DNA from 4 places in the Salinivibrio sp. IB574 genome. Region 2 is predicted to be linked to each of the others. Evidence: predicted binding sites of a transcription regulator. Region 2 holds the regulator's gene; each other region holds the start of a gene.
What was found. Region 2 encodes CRP, which controls carbon source genes, mostly activating them, when cyclic AMP is high. Its sites were predicted from a motif close to TGTGANNNNNNTCACA; they were not measured.

Region 1 (4,372 bases), on a different contig from region 2:
GCGCGTTTGCAGCCGGCACCGTTAATTTATGATCGGGCGGCGTTAGTGGCAATGCCACCATCGATGCGTCAGCAGTATGTTGATCGCGTCACTTCCTTACTAGCCCCAGGTGGTCGCATGTTGCTTGTCACTCTGTTTTATCCACAAAGTGATGATCATCCGCCATTCTCTATGGATGAACAGCTGGTTAGACAGACCTATCAAGGTATGAAAGTGACCTTGCTCGATACCTGTACCGAACCCTGTGGTGAGCGAGGGGAGCAAGTCTGGCTGATTCAAGCCGCTGAATAATGATAAAAAAGGGCCATCAGGCCCTTTTTCTATCGAGTGCGTTACGCTGGTTTGGCTTTGGTGGCGTGATACTGACGGGATTCCCAGTGCGTGATAAAGAACACGGCGGCGATAATAATGCCGGCCCCTAGCCATAATCGACCGGGTGGAACCCAGCTAAAGACTAACCAGCCAAATAACACATTTAACGGCAATTTGGCGTGATCAAACGGCTGAACAAATGAAGCATCTGCAACGGCATAGGCCTTGGCGATGGCCCATTGGGCTAAGGCGGTGAGCAGGCCAGCACCGATCAGCATCCACCATGCTGTCGCACTTGCTGGTAGCGTCCAATCCGGTACGGCAAGCACCAAATTAAAAGGCGTGATCAATAGCAACAGGTAGACCACCATAGTTGTTGGCGGATCATAGGCGGATAAACGTTTGACCATCAGCGAATAGGTGGCCCAAAAAAACGCAGCGCCGACAGGCAATAAGGTGGCCCACGTAAATCCTTCTGACCAAGGCTCCAAGATAATCATCGCACCACAGAAACCCGCGAGGGTTGCTAAGCTGCGAGCGATACCGACACGTTCTCGTAAAAATAACCCAGAACCGATGGTGGCAAATAAGGGAGAAGTCATCAGTAGAGCAATACCTTGCCAAATCGGTACAGGGTAGGCGAGGGCCCACAGCCACAGTTGAATGCCAATCACCGAGATAAACACGCGCAGACAGTGTTTTCCTAAATGTTCTGTTTTTAATGCGTGGCGTACACCCAGCTGTTTCAGCCACGGGATCATGGCAACCAGTGCGATCGCATATTGAATAAAGGCAACGGTGGTTGACGGCAAGCCGAGTTTAAAACTGACGTATTGTGAGAGGCTATTAACCAGCGCAAAACAGAGGCCGGCGATCAACATCCAGGCAGCACCTTGGATGGGATTATGAATTTGTTTCATCGCTGTGGTTATCCGAAAAAAGATGCTCGGATAGTAGCGTAAAACAGGCCGCAGAGCGACTAGAAATCAATGCGGCCTGATGTTTTGTATTAAGCTCTTAACCCTGCATATAACAAGGGAATGTCGGGATTAATGGCATCCAAGCTCGCTTGGGTATCGGCCAGATGGCTCACGGTACTGTTCACCACTTCGGCTAATGCCACAGAGGCAATCTGATCCCACGAGTAGCCCGCCATATTGGCGGCAATTAAAGCAACTTGAAGCGGAGGCAAACTCGGATTAAAGGCCGCATTCTCGGCATACATTCCTTTAAATACACGGCCATCGCTTGTTTCAATCGCGACACCGCTGTAGTTGCCCGAATAAGGTGCATGGCTAATGTTCGCCGCTTCAACGGCTTGTTTAAGCAGAGGATCGTCAATATCGTCCGCCGTTAAGCCTTGCGTTTGGTCGGCAAGCAGTCGCGCTTCAATACCTAGGTCGGCAGGGCCAAATGCTTCGGGAAGATAAGTGTGCAGTGATTTAGCGTCCGATTTAGGCAGTTGAATCACTAAGTCCTCAGCACCATTTAACTCGTTCATAAACTGGCGACAATGGCCGCAAGGACTGTAATTAATGGTGATGTCGGTTAAGCGCGTCGCCCCTTTGGTCCATGCGTGGCTGATCGCAGATTGCTCTGCATGCACGGTTTGTCCGAGTTGAACGCCAGTCAGTTCGATATTTGCACCTAGGTATAACGTGCCATCTTCTCCTCTGACTATCGCCCCAACATTGAAACGAGAAATGGCTGTCACAGCATAGGCTGCGGCCAGCGGGAGTAAAGCAAGGCGCAATGCCGCGCCAGACAGACCACTCGCGGCTTCCATATCTGCCACTTGCGCGGGCGTAAAGGTCGCATCAAACGCCGATGCGTGAAGCCATTCCGAGACGGTGCTCTGTAGTGAGTCTGGCAATTGTGTCAGTGCGTCAATGAGTGCGGTTCGCATAGCATCACTTCTAAATGGTTAACGGCCTATCAGTGTAGAGAAGCGATCTTGATAAATGTGTGAGTAACATCACGCATACAATGCAAATATGATCTTGTTGCTCAAACTTAGAGTGACGTCAAAATTTTTAAGCCTGTAAATACAGTCACTATGATTGCTTTTAAATACAGTCACGAAGCTTGCTATTCCGGTTGCCAGTCCACGTAGGGGCGATGAACTTTATAATACTCACGCGCTAATGCGCCACTGTCACGCAGGCGAGTGATCAACGCGGTGAGGTAGGCATCAATGGCCTGACCTTTCTTTCCTTTGGGGATCACAAATACATCTTGAAAATCAGCAAAATGTGCGCGGCGAATATTGGTTAGCCCTAACTGCTTGAGCATCATATCGGCTTCTTCTTGTGCCCAAACAAACCCATCAATGCGGCCAGCGGCGAGACGGCGCAAGGATTGTTCTATGCCGTGCGAACGTTCGACTTTAAACGGCATGTAGTAAGGCACTGCCTCAATCGTATAAGGTCTCGGATTAGCCCATAGGACATCAACGGGGAGGGGATTATTCTTATGGGTATATAAAACATGGGTGACATCGCCAAACGACTCACTGCTAAATGCAAAGGGCAAATCGGTGACTGTTTTCGTTGGGCGCACGGCGGGCAGCATTAAATCGGCACTGCCTTGTACGATACCATTAATCGCGCGATGAATGGGAAATACGGTGATTTCGATTTGTGTGTTCGGATCTTGGTCATCGAGAAAGCGTACAAAATCCACGAACGGCCCTGACCCGTCAAGGTTTATCAGTCCCGGCAGTTCCCCCATGTGGATCACCAATGTGTGTGGAGGGGCGTCACTGTTCGATGGCTGCGCCTGTATCGGTGACGGCCCTATCAAGAAAAGCACTAACGCGCTGAGCAGCGCGCCGACTCGTCCTGCTTGGATCGGCATATTAAGGTTGCCAATCATCATAGGGAGCATGAATTTTCCTGTGTTGCTGCTCTAGCTCACCGCTTTCGATGAGAGGTGTGAGCAATTGGGTTAGGTAGGCATCGATCTCTTCTCCCGCTTCACCTTTCGGGATCATAAAGACATCTTCCATATCCGCGAATAACTCGCGCTTAATATCGGTATAGCCAAGCTCTCTCAACACTTGGTCGGCTTCGGTTTGCGCCCAAATAAAGGCATCTATCCTGCCATTATGCAGCCGTTTAAGTGACTGGCGTATGCTGTGAGAGCGGACCACTTCAAAATCAAAGTCATGAGGAATGGATTCAATAATGTAACCATCTGGATTGGCTTTTAGCAGCGTTGCATTCAGTGGCTTAGATTTATGGGTATAGAGCACGTGCGGAACAACGCCAAAAGAGACGGTGCTAAAGGCAAAGGGTAGATCACTGATATCTTCTTTTAATGGACGAATAGCAGGGAGCGCGATATCGGCTTGGCCTCGAGAGATATTGTTGATCGCGCGAAAAATTGGATAAATGCTGATCGTGATGTCTGTACTCGGATCTTGGGCGTCGAGATAACGAGCAAAATCGACAAAGGCGCCGGAGCCATCAAAATTAATCAGTCCCGGAATTTCTCCCATGTGCAAGGTTATCGTGCGGTTCGCTTCCTGTTGAGCCAATGCTGAGAGACTGATCAACATGGCGACTAGCGTGACAACAACCAATGATACTGATTTCGTGAGCATAGGCCCCTCCATACAACAAACTGGCTCTGGGCTGTTCGGGTTTACCCAAGCATGTTATTTACATCGACTGATCGGCTTATGTGAGTAATGCTGTTATTCCAATAATCACGGTTGCAGCGCTAAGTAACACAATCAGTGGTTTGGTGATACTAAAGTCTGCCGCTTGTAAATCATCTGGCTTGGCGAGCGATGGTGGCTCATCGGCTTGTGGCTGCGTTCTCGGTGCGGGTCGATGCGACAAGGTTTGTTGGGGCAAGGCAACGCGGTAGCCAAACTCGCCTACCACTTCAAAGGGCAAGCACTTTTTGCCGTTACGATAGGACTTTGCCATTAAAGACGTCACCACACTTTGGTGCTGCGCAAACGAGCTATCCGGTAATGCAACTTGCTTAAATAGCGTGCGGCTGGATAGCACTTCTCCCGCGTAGTAGCAAAGCATTTCTAGCATGCGTGACT
Region 2 (4,372 bases):
GTGAACATCGCCATGATGCCGTGATCTCGCCGGGGATCATTGATGTTAGCGGGATCGCCGAGTTACCCGATGAAGAATACTTCGGTCCTTTATTGCAGGTGCAGCGTTACACCGATATGGCTGATGCATTGACGAAAGCGAATGATACCCGCTATGGCTTGTCGGCAGGCCTTATCAGTGACGACGATGGTGAATGGCAATACTTCCTTGACCATATTCGCGCCGGTATTGTAAACCGTAACCGTCAATTGACCGGTGCCAGTGGGGATGCACCATTTGGTGGTCCGGGCGCGTCGGGTAACCTGCGTCCAAGTGCTTATTATGCCGCCGATTATTGTGCCTACCCCATGGCATCGATGGAAGGCGAGCAGGTCACCTTGCCCGAGAGCTTTGCGCCGGGGATCACGCCTCTTGATTAAGGAGAACAACATGGATAGTTGCCAAGCGTTATTTGACAGATTGTGGCAAGACTACACCCAGCGTCTTTGCCCTTCTGCGCAGAAAGTGCATGGGTTGCTCGAAGAAGGCCAACCCCTGATCAATGATCACATTGCACTGCGCACCTTTGCACTGCCTAATGTAGGGCTGGACAAGCTTGCCCGTCCTTTTATTGCGTTGGGCTATGAGCCGAAAGGTGAGTACACCTTTGAAGCGAAGAAGCTCAACGCACGTCACTACGAGCATCCCGATCCCTTGATGCCGAAAGTGTTTATTAGTGAATTGATGGTGGGCCAATGCTCGACAACATTGCAATCTATCGTGCGCGACTTAGTGGCGAACGTGGATGATGATGCGCTGAAAGGGAGCGATTTTCTTCATCAAGGACGTTTGTGGGAGTTGGATTGGCAAACCTACAAGACGTTAGCGGATGAAAGTGAATATGCAGCTTGGGTGGCAGCGCATGGCTATGGGGCGAACCACTTTACTGTCAGTGTGAATCAGCTGAATAACCATGATAACTGTCAAGCGGTCAACGATACCTTGCGCCAAAATGGGTTTACCATTAATGAATCTGGCGGGGAGGTCAAAGGGGATGCATCAGTCTTTTTGGAGCAATCCTCGACGATGGCTGATCGCGTGCCGGTGCAGTTTAGCGATGCACGCCATGATATTCCGGGTGGTTTCTACGAGTTTGCGAAACGGTATCCGCTTCCGGACGGTGAACTTTATCAAGGTTTTGTCGCCGCCTCGGCTGATAAAATCTTTGAAAGTACGCATCAATAGTGGCGAGAGAAGAAAAGGAGAGCGATGCTCTCCTTTTTTGGTTGGCGGTGTTTAGCGACTTTCAATATCGAGCCAGAATTTATCGTCAATTGCCTGAGTCTCATTACTCAGATGTGGGTTGTCGACCCGAATAAACGTGCGCTCACCAATATTGGCTTTCTCAAAGGTCTCTTTTACCAGAGGGGCATTCTCAAAAAATTCGATGAAGGATCCGTCTTGATAGGCGGCCGCAAACGCATCGTTGAGCATGGTCGCTACCTCTGGGTTTTGGGGCGATACAAACAAGAACATTGGGAAGCGGTAGATCAGCATTAAGTGCGGATCAACCAACAGATTTGTATATTGAGGTCGCTCTGCCAGCTCGCTAAAAGGTTCGATAAGCGCACGCGGGAAGAGGTCGGCCCGTCCGGTATCGACGCCTTTAAAGATATTCTCAAAGCTTGAGATTTCTCGAACCCGAAATCCCGCCGACTGCAAGACCTTCACATCCGCCCAGCCTTGCCCTTGGATCATGGTCAGATTATTGAGCCCTGCTTGGTCACTGATTTGTGCAAGCTTGGGTTCGGTGGCTTGATTGGTAATGAACAAGCGATGGCCTAATAGACCCCGAAAGACTGGATAACGGATGGGAAGTAACTCTGACTCAAGGGTACGGTCGGCCCCGAGCCAATCTACCGTCAGTCGTCCTTGTTTCAGCATTTCCACTTTACGAGACTGAGAGCCAATTTGGCCTTGAAAGGCCTGTAAAGTGACAGACTCACCCGATTTTTCCGCTAAAAACTCAATCAAGTCGATAGCGTATAAATCGAGGGCAGAGCCAGCCCGTGGTTCTGGATGGACAATGGTGATATTCGCCGCAGCAGTTGAAGAAACCGCCGCGAGTAGCAATGCAGCAAGGGTTTGACGTAAGCTTCTCATAAACGACATCCTGTTAATCAGTTGTTAGATTGGTCGTTTTTGAAGTGTAGAACTTAGGTAATGAGTTTCCAGTCAATAAAAATAAAAAAACCGACGCAAAAGCGCCGGTTTTGTCGCAACACGCGAGGATTAGCGTGTGCCGTAAACCACAATGGTTTTACCGTGAGCTGAGATAAGGTTCTGCTCTTCCAGCATTTTAAGGATACGCCCAACCGTCTCACGCGAACAGCCAACAATCTGACCAATCTCTTGACGTGTGATCTTGATTTGCATGCCATCAGGGTGAGTCATGGCGTCAGGTTGCTTCGCCAAGTTCAGTAGGGTTTGCGCAATGCGGCCGGTCACGTCCAGGAAGGCAAGGTCTCCCACTTTCTGGCTGGTCACTTGCAGGCGACGCGCCATCTGAGAGGATAGACGCATCAAAATGTCTGGGTTAACTTGGATCAGCTGGCGGAATTTCTTGAATGAAATTTCTGCCACTTCGCAAGGTGATTTCGCACGTACCCATGCGGTGCGCTCTTGGTCCTCTTCGAACAGACCAAGTTCGCCGATGAAGTCACCTTGGTTAAGGTAAGACAGGATCATCTCCTTGCCTTCTTCATCTTTGATTAGTACGGCCACAGAACCTTTCACGATGTAGTACAAGGTCTCCGCCTTTTCCCCTGCATGGATCAGAGTACTTTTGGACGGGTACTTGTGAATATGACAATGTGAAAGGAACCACTCGAGTGTAGGGTCTGTTTGAGGTTTTCCTGGAACCATATAACTTATTTCCTCTGCATGTGTTGCCCGGCAACGACGTCCTGTCTTTGTCTGAATGGAAACCCATCAGTCCAATGCACAGAATACGAGGTCTTGGCGCAGGCTACAAGCTCACTGTATGTTAACAAGAGTGTATCTTTTTTCTATCTGGATTTCTTGATTTTGATCTAAGCCAACCGCCTAAAAATTCGGCAAAAATGTGGCTAAGATCACGACCTGAGAAGTAATACACGTTAAGTGCGCTACGGCGGTTAACCTATCTTGCCTTTCTCAATCAACTGTTGGATCAAGGGGCGAATAATCAGCTCCATTGCAAATCCCATTTTACCGCCGGGCACGACCAGCGTGTTGTGCCGAGACATAAACGCGCCACTGATCATTTGCAGTAAGTAAGGAAAATCGACGTTCTTCATACCACGAAAGCGGATCACGACAAAGCTTTCGTCGAGTGACGGGATCCCTTTTGCATTCAGCGGGTTGGAAGTGTCTACGGTCGGGACTCGTTGGAAGTTAATATGCGTGCGAGAAAACTGCGGCGTAATGTAGTGCAAATAATCATCCATGGAGCGCACGATCGAGTCCGTGACGGCCTCGCGGGAATGGCCGCGGTCGCGCGTATCGCGGACAAACTTTTGAATCCACTCCAAGTTAACGATAGGCACCATGCCGATCAGTAAATCAACATGCTGGGCGACATTGACGTCACCATCCACCACCCCGCCATGCAAGCCTTCATAAAATAATACGTCGGTATTTTCAGGCAGATCTTGCCAGGGAGTGAAGGTGCCCGGCATTTGGTTATAAGGCACGGCTTCATCAAAGGTGTGTAGATAACGACGGTATTTACCTGTGCCTTGTTCGCCATATTCTTTAAAAAATTGCTCAAGGCGTGGGAAGTCGTTGGCCGTGGGGCCAAAGTAGCTAATATGACGACCTTGTTCACGGGCTTTACGGATCTCAACATCCATTTCTGGCCGCGTGAAGCGGTGAAAGCTATCGCCCTCTAACCAAGAGGCTTTGATGTTCATCATATTGAACATCTTACGAAACGCTTCGGAGGTGGTGGTTGTGCCTGCGCCGGATGAACCGGTCACAGCGATGATTGGGTGTTTAGCCGACATGACGAGCCCTGTCATTGATCAGTCTGAATTTACACCGCAGCCCACAAGGGGAGGCGGTGTTACGGTCTGAGATCGCGCTGACGACGAATATCCACTGTCTCATGCAGCTCAGAGTATACAATCACGGCGTCGCCGGATTTTAATTGTTCACGCACTTGTTCAACTTTCTCAGCAAAGCTGACTTCCTGCTCACCGTAATCTGTCCCTTCCCGCAACACAAAGTGTTCAATTAAATTGGTCAAGGTCTCGGCTGGCACAGATTGCCATGGAACCATCATACTACATCACCTTTTGCTGACATCGGGATGGCACGGACGCCATCTCCGTACTTAGGTTGTGAATTAGCT
Region 3 (4,372 bases), on a different contig from region 2:
CAGAACCGAGGCGAAAAAAGCCGCTTCTTGTAATAGGTAAAGGCCGCGGTGCTTGACGCAAAAGTGGCGGCAAGTTTATTGGTCCCTAAGGCAATATGTGGCGGCAAGCCCAAGGATAGCAAGGCGGGGACAGTGAGCATTCCACCTCCGCCAGCTACCGCATCAATAAAGCCGGCGACAAACGCCGTAAGCCCTAAAATAATCAGGGTAGAGAGGTCAATCAGTTCAAGCATGCGAATTCTTTCTAGTTATTGTTCGACGACGCGCTTAAAAGGTGGTAGCGAGTCGAGTAATGATTGGCCATATCTGCGGGTGATAATACGCCGGTCAAGAAGCACCACTCTACCAGAGTCTTCCTCTTTGCGCAGTAAGCGTCCGACCGATTGCACTAGCTTTTTACTTGCCTCGGGAACCGAAATTTGCAGAAACGGATTGCCGCCACATTTCTCTATGTATTCGGCGTGGGCCTCTTCCACCGGTGAGGTGGGCACAGCAAAGGGAATTTTTGTAATAATCAAGTTTGTCAGTAGTTTGCCGGGTAAATCTAGCCCTTCAGAAAAACTGCCAGTCCCAAAAATAATACTGATTTTCCCGGCGGCAACCGCCTTTTTGTGTTGTTCTAACAGTGCACTACGTGACAGGGTGCCTTGGCAGAGCAGTTGCCATTGATGACGGCGACAGTGCGGCTCCAAGGTTTTAGCCACTTGATGCATTTGCCAATAGGAGGCGAATAGCACCAGTGATGCGGTTTCGCCTTCCAAATACTCAAGCACTTTGTCGCCAAGCACATCGGTAAACTGTTTTGCTTGTGGCTCACAGGGCATCGCAGGCACTATCAGCCTTGCTTGGTTGGCATAGTCAAAGGGGGAGGGTAACGCCAAATAGCGCGTGCCATCGCTTTCGCTTAGACCGACTTGGCGACAAAAATAGCTAAACCGATTGAGTGCGCGCAATGTGGCAGAGAACAGCCCAACACCGGCCGCCCGCGACCACAGCATTTGATCAAGACGCCAGCCGACTTCTAACGGCGAGACGTGGACCCAGCGGTCATCTTCGCGCTCTTGGCAACGCTGTACCCAGCGCGCGAGAGGTGCACCTTTGTTTGCGTTGGGTTGTGCCATCAGTGACCAGACTTTTTCTAGGTTCTCGAGCCGTTGTAAGAAAAAGGCACTTTCCGCAAGCGCAGGGTCGGCGAGCTTGGCCGAAATGTCATTTTCTTTCAGTCGCTCGTTGATCAAATCGTGAATTTTCGCCAAGCTCTGGTTGGCTTTTTTACTCGCCTGCTTCAATTGCTGGCAGGGTTCTACCAAGGCATCAGGCAGTTCGCCATCAACGAAACGGTAGCAGCCATCCTCATTGAGGGGTAACCCACTAATAATTTGGTTAGTGTCGCGTAAAGTGGGGATCAGCACTTGGATCGCGTCTAATAAGCTATCCACGAAGCGGTTTGCGCGCTTCATATCCGCGGTATTACCGAGCTTAACCGTGGCTTGGTTGAGCTTTTCCAGCCATCCAGTCGCCCCGAGTAAACTGGCATTGGCGGCCGAAAAGTCGCGAGCGACTGTGGGTAAATGATGGGCTTCATCAATCATATAAAGACATTGCTCGGGTTCGGGCAAGATCACCCCGCCACCTAGCTCGAGATCGGCCAGTAACAGACTGTGATTGACGACCACGATATCCGCTTTGTCCATCGCGTCGCGTGCTTTGGCGAAGGGGCACTGACGATGAGCGTGCAACCCAGCGTGGCAGGTATGTTTGTCTGATGCAATGGCTTGCCAGAGGTGATCGGCAATCGGCTTAGGCCAACTATCGCGGTCGCCATCCCATTTCCCGTGGCTAAATGCCGAGTACATGTCATTGAGTAGCCGTTGCTCGTTTTGCTTGGGCTTTTGGGTGAACAGCGCGCCTTGGATGCTGTCTGTGTCCGCCACCGCACTCAATTTGTGCGCACAGCAATATCGTTGGCGCCCTTTTGCCAGAATAAAATCAAACGGTTTTGGGCAGATGCGACGAAAAAATGGAATGTCTTTATTGGCTAACTGCTCTTGCAAAGCCACTGTCGCGGTCGAAATCACCACTTTTTTATTGTTATTTAGTGCAAAGGGGATGGCCCCCATAAGATAAGCCATCGATTTGCCCACACCCGTACCCGCCTCCGCCACAAATAGCCGGCGCTTGTTGTCATAATCGCCTGCTAGCGTTTTTGCAAGCTCTGCCACGAGATAGTTTTGTACCTTTCTAGGGACAAAATGGGGAAGTTGCGCTTGTAGGGTTTGATAGCACGCACGGATGTCTGATTTTACGGCAGGGCTAAGCATCAATAAGTCCGGCTAAGGAAGAGTGGCGGGTAGTATAACACGACTCAAAAACGTGAAAACGATCCCGAACTGCAAGATTTCTTTACATTAATGAGATCCCAGTCACGAATTTATATTGAACCAATCAATCCAATCTCGCTGAACAATCAACCAATTGGCAACACACCTATTTTAAGCTATTGAATAGTTTTTTATCCTATTAATTGTCTTTGATTAATCAATTATTAGATATTTATGCTGATTTGTTGTGCGACTAACTTTTTGCGGAATTGATGTGCGCACTCACAATAAATGTGATCTCTATTCAGTTGGGCTGGCTAACTATTTGTTTTTTATGTTTTGTGGGTTATGATTTGCACGGTTTCGAGTTAGTTGACAGAACCCAGAATGTTCTGCACGATTAGCCACGAAGTTTCAGTGGATTGGCATTTTGTTCTTTACAGCATTATGACAGCCACCACATAACAGAGTTCCACGAAGGAACTCATAATGACTAAATAGAAAAGGCAGTGGATTAACCATGAAAAAGACTATTCTAGCAATGGCAGTTCCAGCTCTGCTGGCTGCTGGCTCAGCATCTGCAAGCATCAACCTGTATGACGCAGACGGCGTTAAAGTAGACGCGTCTGGTGCAGCAGAAGTCCAGTACATGCAAGAAATCGGTTCAGATCAAAATGCTAAATGGCGTCTAGATGACGGTGACTTCGCGGTTAACACTGAAGTTGCAGTTTCTGACGACCTAGCAGCTATCGGTCACTTCGCATTTAAATTCGAAGACGGCAGCACCACAAACGATGAGCTGTACGTTGGCTTTAAAGGCGACAACTGGGGTACTATCACCTTCGGTCGTCAACTGCTGATCAACGATGACATGGGCATCACCAAAGACTACGAGCTGAGCGTGGTATCTAACGGTACTTTGCGTACTGAGGGTGATCAAGTCGCCAAGTATGTTTATGACAATGGTTCTTTCTACGCCGGCTTCTCTACTCTGCAGAACAGCGATGGTAAGGAAGGTACTGACGAGTACAAAATTTATGACGGCCGTCTAGGCTACCGTGTTGCTGATCTAGACATGCGCGTTTACTACTACTACGCGGATGATGCGGCAGTTAACGGTGATGATTTTGCATACTCAAGCACAGGTGACGTAGAAAACTACAACCTAGAAGTAGAATACAAAGGCATCGAGAATGTAGGTCTTGCAGCGTCTTACGGTGTTAACACCGTTGACACTGGTTCAGTAAAAGAAGAAGCAGATTTCTTCTCAGTAGCTGCTGATTACACTCATGGCAAAACTACTTTTGCTATCGGCATCGACAACCAAGACAACGATAGCGCTGAAGACGTGACTGGCTACTACGCGAACGTAACTTATGCGCTGCACAGCAATGCAAAAGTTTACGCGGAAGTGGGTGACACCGATGCAGACCACGCAGACTGGGGCTACGTTGCAGGTATGGAAGTTAAGTTCTAATCGAGCTTAACGATACCGCTACAGTATGTAGTACTCGTTTTAAAAAGCCGCCTTCGGGCGGCTTTTTTATTCATGGTTTTGGCGAATCAGTGAGAAAAGAATAATGAAGCAGTTGAAATGGGCTGGGCTAGCGCTGGGTGTTACCCTGTTATCAGGTGTCGCTCAGGCCGCAACGATTACCTCAGCACGGGGTGTCGAGTTTTTAGTAATTGATGGCACTGAAGTAAAATTTGACAGCTGGGCACCTCAGCAAAGTGTTGAGCTGAGCGATGGCACACACCAGTTAGTGATGCGCTACGAAGGGGAAGTCAAGCGCGGTAGCAAAGACGTAGTTTTTACGTCTCGCCCTTATGTGTTTGATTTTAATGTCGATGGACGTGATGCCACTATTGATATTGATACCCGCCTTTCGGCACAAAGCCAAGCGTCGAGCTATTTTGCTTCAGGCCCACAATGGCAAGCGGAGTTTGAGAGTGGCGATGTGATGCCCTTGAAAGCGACTGAGCTTAAAGGTGACGGCTTTGCTGCTTACGCGGATATGGAAGCGTTAGTGGCTGACTATAACCGTGCCAAT
Region 4 (4,372 bases), on a different contig from region 2:
TCATGGCTTCGGCTGGCCAAGTTACGTACTTCTTCGGCGACTACGGCGAAGCCACGACCTTGCTCACCGGCGCGTGCGGCTTCTATCGCCGCATTCAGTGCGAGTAAGTTGGTCTGTTCAGCGATTTCGCGGATCACGCCCAAAATAGTTGTCACTTGTTGGCTTTGTTGGTTCACATCCAAAATCTGGCTGCGTACTTGACCAATATCATCCATCAGTTTACGGATATCATTGGCGGCGACGTTGGCCAGTTCACTGCCTTGATTGGCGCTACCGGCAGCAGACTCGCTCAATTGTGCAGCCTCGCTCGTACGGCTTTGAATGTCATGTTGATGTTGCTGAACATCATTGATGGCCACAGACATTTCATTGGTTTCATGACGTTGGCTATCGGCAAGTTGGTCGGTATGCCCAGAGACGCGAATGAGGTTTAACGCTTCAGACGACAGTGTCTCTGAGGTACGTTGCACCTGTTGTAAGCTCGCAGAGAAATTATCGAGTAATTGGTCACAGCTATTACATAGCTCGCCAATTTCGTCATTGCGTGTGTCATTCAAGCGCTCAGCCAAGTTTTTGTCGCGACTGGTTCGCTTCATAAAGGCCGATACATGCTTGAGGGGTGACACCACCCAACGACGGATCACAGTCAGTGAGATCAGAAAACCCAATACCGCGATACTGCCCATGATCCCGGCAGTGATCAGCATTTCTTTATCAATGGTGCCATAGAGCGGCTGTAAGTCATATTCGAGTCGAATAACGCCCAACACGGTTCCCTCTTCGGCAACATGGCATTGCAGGCAATTAGTACCGCGGTAATCTCTACTGGCTTTCATCGGCAGTGCCACGACCAGCCCCTTGCCTGATTCAGAGTCAAAGGTTTCAACAATGGTCTCGCCATCAAGTGCACGTTGGTCAATATTATCTTTTGGTGCTTGTTCAGGGTTGCCTGGACCGAAAAAGCGGGTGATTGCCTCTGAGCGGATAACACGCGCTTCTTCTATTCCTTTGTGGGAAAGCATTTTATCGCGCAGTGTATTTCGTTGGCTAATCGTACCGGTCAGCATCAACATATTCAGGCTATCGAAATAGTTGGATGCTTTGTCGAGCGTCTGCTCGCTGACTATCGACGTCATCAGCGCTTTTTGCTGATGCGATTGATAGGCCAACGAAGTCACAAGCACCAGAGCGAAGACGAGGAAGAGGGAGAGAAGAAGTTTGCTCGCTAGAGTCATGCGCATGAGTCAACCGTTTGTTATTAACTTATAAGTTTATCAATTGAAGTCTGTAGCCACTATGTTAAACCGTGTGATAAGGGATGCTGCTAATCCCGTATAAAATGTGTGATTTCATCGACGTAAATTGTCGCACCTTTGCGACGGGTAACGGTTTGTCGCTTTCAATAATGCTGAGCATCTGGGGATAGAGATTGTGTCGATGCAGGAAGTTGAGTAGCATGCGCCATCTTGTTGTTGATGGGATTTGGCAGTATGACAACTGAACTGTTTAAAGAATTTACTTTTGAGGCTGCACACCACTTACCGAATGTGCCAGAAGGGCACAAATGTGGGCGCTTACATGGTCACTCGTTTATGGTGCGCTTGTATGTAGAAGGGGATGTTGACCCACACACAGGCTGGGTGATCGACTTCGCTGACATTAAAGCCGCTTTCAAGCCTATCTATGATCGCCTTGACCACTACTATCTCAATGAGATTGAAGGGCTGGAAAACCCAACCAGCGAAGTGTTGGCGCGTTGGATATGGCAACAGGTTAAGCCAAACCTGCCTTTATTAAGTAAGGTAATGGTGAAAGAAACCTGTACCGCAGGCTGCACCTATCGCGGCGAATAAACAAAAGCCGAGTGATAGCACTCGGCTTTTTGATCGATATTCTTCATGTCGTGCGGTCGAACTCGCCCGCGAAGTGTCGGCCGACACCCGAGTTTTTATCTATTTGTGCTAGGCAATGTTTAAATATTTATGCGTTTGTATCGACAAGCGCCAGCCGCGCGCAATACAGATATCAATACACAGCTTAGTGGCGCGCGGCTTTTGACTGACCGGTTGTAGCGCAATGGTTGCCTTTGGTGACGGTGGGCAGTGCTCAAGTAGGGTATCTAACTGTGCAATGTCTTTCTCGGTGCCCACAGGATGTTTGATTTCGTTCGCGCGCGCCATCGCACTGGCCAGTACCGGTAATTTGCCGCGCATATTGATTTTAGGTGATACCGTGACCCAAGTCTGCGGACTGGCTTTAACCTCGTACGTACCACTGGTTTCAATTTGGCACTGACACCCAACCGCTTCTAGCGCGTTGGTTAAGAGTTCCAAGTCGTATAGGCACGGCTCTCCCCCAGTAATCACAATGTGTTTAGCCTGATAGCGTTGGGTGATTTCTGTCGCAATATCTTTCGCACTCAGCCAGCACCAAGCAGGCGAGTCTTCTGACTTATCGATAATAAATATCTTGTCTTGCTGATCGTTATCATCGGTTTCCCATGTTTGCTTGGTATCGCACCAAGCGCAGCCGACAGGGCAACCTTGCAAGCGGACAAAGACGGAGGGCACGCCAGTAAATGTGCCTTCTCCCTGAATAGTTTCAAAAATTTCGTTTACTCGGTACATCATGCTTTCTGGCGGTTCGATTCGACGGCGCATTATGCCAATTTATCCTCTGCAGATCTTGCTTTTTCACGATTGATTGGATTTTTACCATAGTTACTAAATCGTATGGTTTCGTGAGGCTAAACGCGATTTTCACACCTGAAAGTGATAGATATCACGCGGCGACCTAATTGTGCTTCACAATTAGTTCGCAAAGTAAAAAAATTCAATTATACGCATCATCATGAATAGGATCGCCAGATCCCAGCAGTAATAGGACAGGGCATGATTATTGGGCAGCCGGGGCATATTGATCATATCAAGCGCAAAAATGCCGGCACAGTTTACAACTTGATCGACCGCTTTGGGCCTATCTCGCGCATCGAGCTTTCCAAACGCAGCCAGCTGGCACCTGCCAGCATTACTAAAATTGTCCGTGAGCTAATGGACGCACACCTTGTCAAAGAAACACAAATTCAAGAAACCAGTATGCGTGGTCGGCCCGCCGTTGGGTTGATGCTGGACAATGACGGGTGGCAATTCTTATCGATGCGTTTAGGCCGCGGCTACCTAACGATGGCTTTGCACTCGTTAAGCAGTGAAATTCTGATACAAGAGCGCCATGAGTTGGCGGTTATGCCTCAAGAGGCCTTGCTAGCGACCGTTGTCGAGTACGTTAAAGCCTTCTTTTCGCGTCATCATGAAGTGGTGGACCGCGTGACAAGTATCGCGGTGTCTTTGCCAGGCTTAGTGAATAGTGCGCAAGGAACGGTCATTCAAATGCCGCACTTTGAGGTTAGCCATATGCCATTGGGGCCCGTCCTGCATCGAGAAACAGGATTACCCGTTTTTGTGGGTAATGATACCCGCTCGTGGGCGCTGGCTGAAAAGTTATTTGGTAACGCAAAAGAATCAGATAGCGCGGTGCTGATTGCCGTTCATAATGGTGTTGGGGCTGGGATCATCCTAGAAGGAAAAGTACTCCAAGGGCGCGTGGGGAATGTGGGTGAGCTGGGTCATATTCAAGTGAAGCCATTTGGTAAGCGATGCTTTTGTGGCAACTATGGTTGCTTGGAAACCGTTGCAAGTTTGGCCGCGGTCATTGAGCAGGTAGAAACCTTGCTCGCAGAGGGGCACCCTAGTCAATTGCGCGGTAAAACCCTCACTATCGACGTGATTTGTGATGCCGCCGTCGCCGGTGACGCGTTGGCGCAACGCGTGATTACAGAGCTTGGTCATCACCTAGGGACAGCGATCGCCATCGTGGTGAATTTATTTAATCCGGAAAAAATATTATTCGGCGGCGAGTTTAACCGGGCTAAATCGGTGCTCTATCCAGCAATCATGGAATGCTTAAAGACGCAAACCATCCCCTTATACAGCCAAAACTTACTGCTGGAAGAAAGTTATTTCTACACGCAAGCGACTATGCCGGGCGCTGCGATGGTGAAACAAGCCATGTACGACGGCAAACTACTCATGAAGGTACTGGAAGGCTAAGGCTAGGAACGAGGCTATAAACGAAAAAAGCAGGTGCCAAGCACCTGCTTTTTGTATCAAGCCTGAATGGGAGCGCTATCCGCCTTATGCCGATAAAACGCCCTTTATCGGCTTATCCGTTTTTACGCTCTTCACCCATACAGGCTGCAGCAGTAAAGACTACGTCTGTTGAGCTATTAAGCCCCGTTTCTGCCGAATCTTGCAACACACCAATGGTAAAGCCAACACCGACCACTTCCATGGCAATTTCGTGCGGGATACCAAAC

Region 1: cdd (cytidine deaminase) is a predicted target of CRP. The motif match lies at 2,277-2,292, and genes of this name have one in related genera.
Region 3: dinG (ATP-dependent DNA helicase DinG) is a predicted target of CRP. The motif match lies at 2,413-2,428, and genes of this name have one in related genera.
Region 4: BZJ17_RS00090 (ROK family protein) is a predicted target of CRP. The motif match lies at 2,771-2,786, and genes of this name have one in related genera.

The regions. Positions count from the first base shown of each region.
Region 1 is NZ_MUFN01000001.1:127,620-131,991, forward strand. It holds gene BZJ17_RS00560 (thiopurine S-methyltransferase) at 1-291, shown strand, start outside; gene BZJ17_RS00565 (DMT family transporter) at 333-1,232, opposite strand; gene cdd (cytidine deaminase) at 1,322-2,218, opposite strand; gene BZJ17_RS00575 (ABC transporter substrate-binding protein) at 2,401-3,198, opposite strand; gene BZJ17_RS00580 (hypothetical protein) at 3,170-3,916, opposite strand; gene BZJ17_RS00585 (hypothetical protein) at 3,993-4,372, opposite strand, start outside.
Region 2 is NZ_MUFN01000025.1:50,227-54,598, forward strand. It holds gene astD (succinylglutamate-semialdehyde dehydrogenase) at 1-419, shown strand, start outside; gene BZJ17_RS12760 (DUF1338 domain-containing protein) at 430-1,224, shown strand; gene BZJ17_RS12765 (hypothetical protein) at 1,276-2,142, opposite strand; gene crp (cAMP-activated global transcriptional regulator CRP) at 2,272-2,904, opposite strand; gene BZJ17_RS12775 (phosphoribulokinase) at 3,156-4,025, opposite strand; gene BZJ17_RS12780 (YheU family protein) at 4,085-4,303, opposite strand.
Region 3 is NZ_MUFN01000021.1:14,975-19,346, forward strand. It holds gene BZJ17_RS11300 (TSUP family transporter) at 1-233, opposite strand, end outside; gene dinG (ATP-dependent DNA helicase DinG) at 249-2,321, opposite strand; gene BZJ17_RS11310 (porin) at 2,842-3,798, shown strand; gene BZJ17_RS11315 (DUF2057 domain-containing protein) at 3,902-4,372, shown strand, end outside.
Region 4 is NZ_MUFN01000001.1:15,923-20,294, forward strand. It holds gene BZJ17_RS00075 (methyl-accepting chemotaxis protein) at 1-1,241, opposite strand, end outside; gene queD (6-carboxytetrahydropterin synthase QueD) at 1,491-1,853, shown strand; gene queE (7-carboxy-7-deazaguanine synthase QueE) at 1,962-2,627, opposite strand; gene BZJ17_RS00090 (ROK family protein) at 2,892-4,106, shown strand; gene sstT (serine/threonine transporter SstT) at 4,219-4,372, opposite strand, start outside.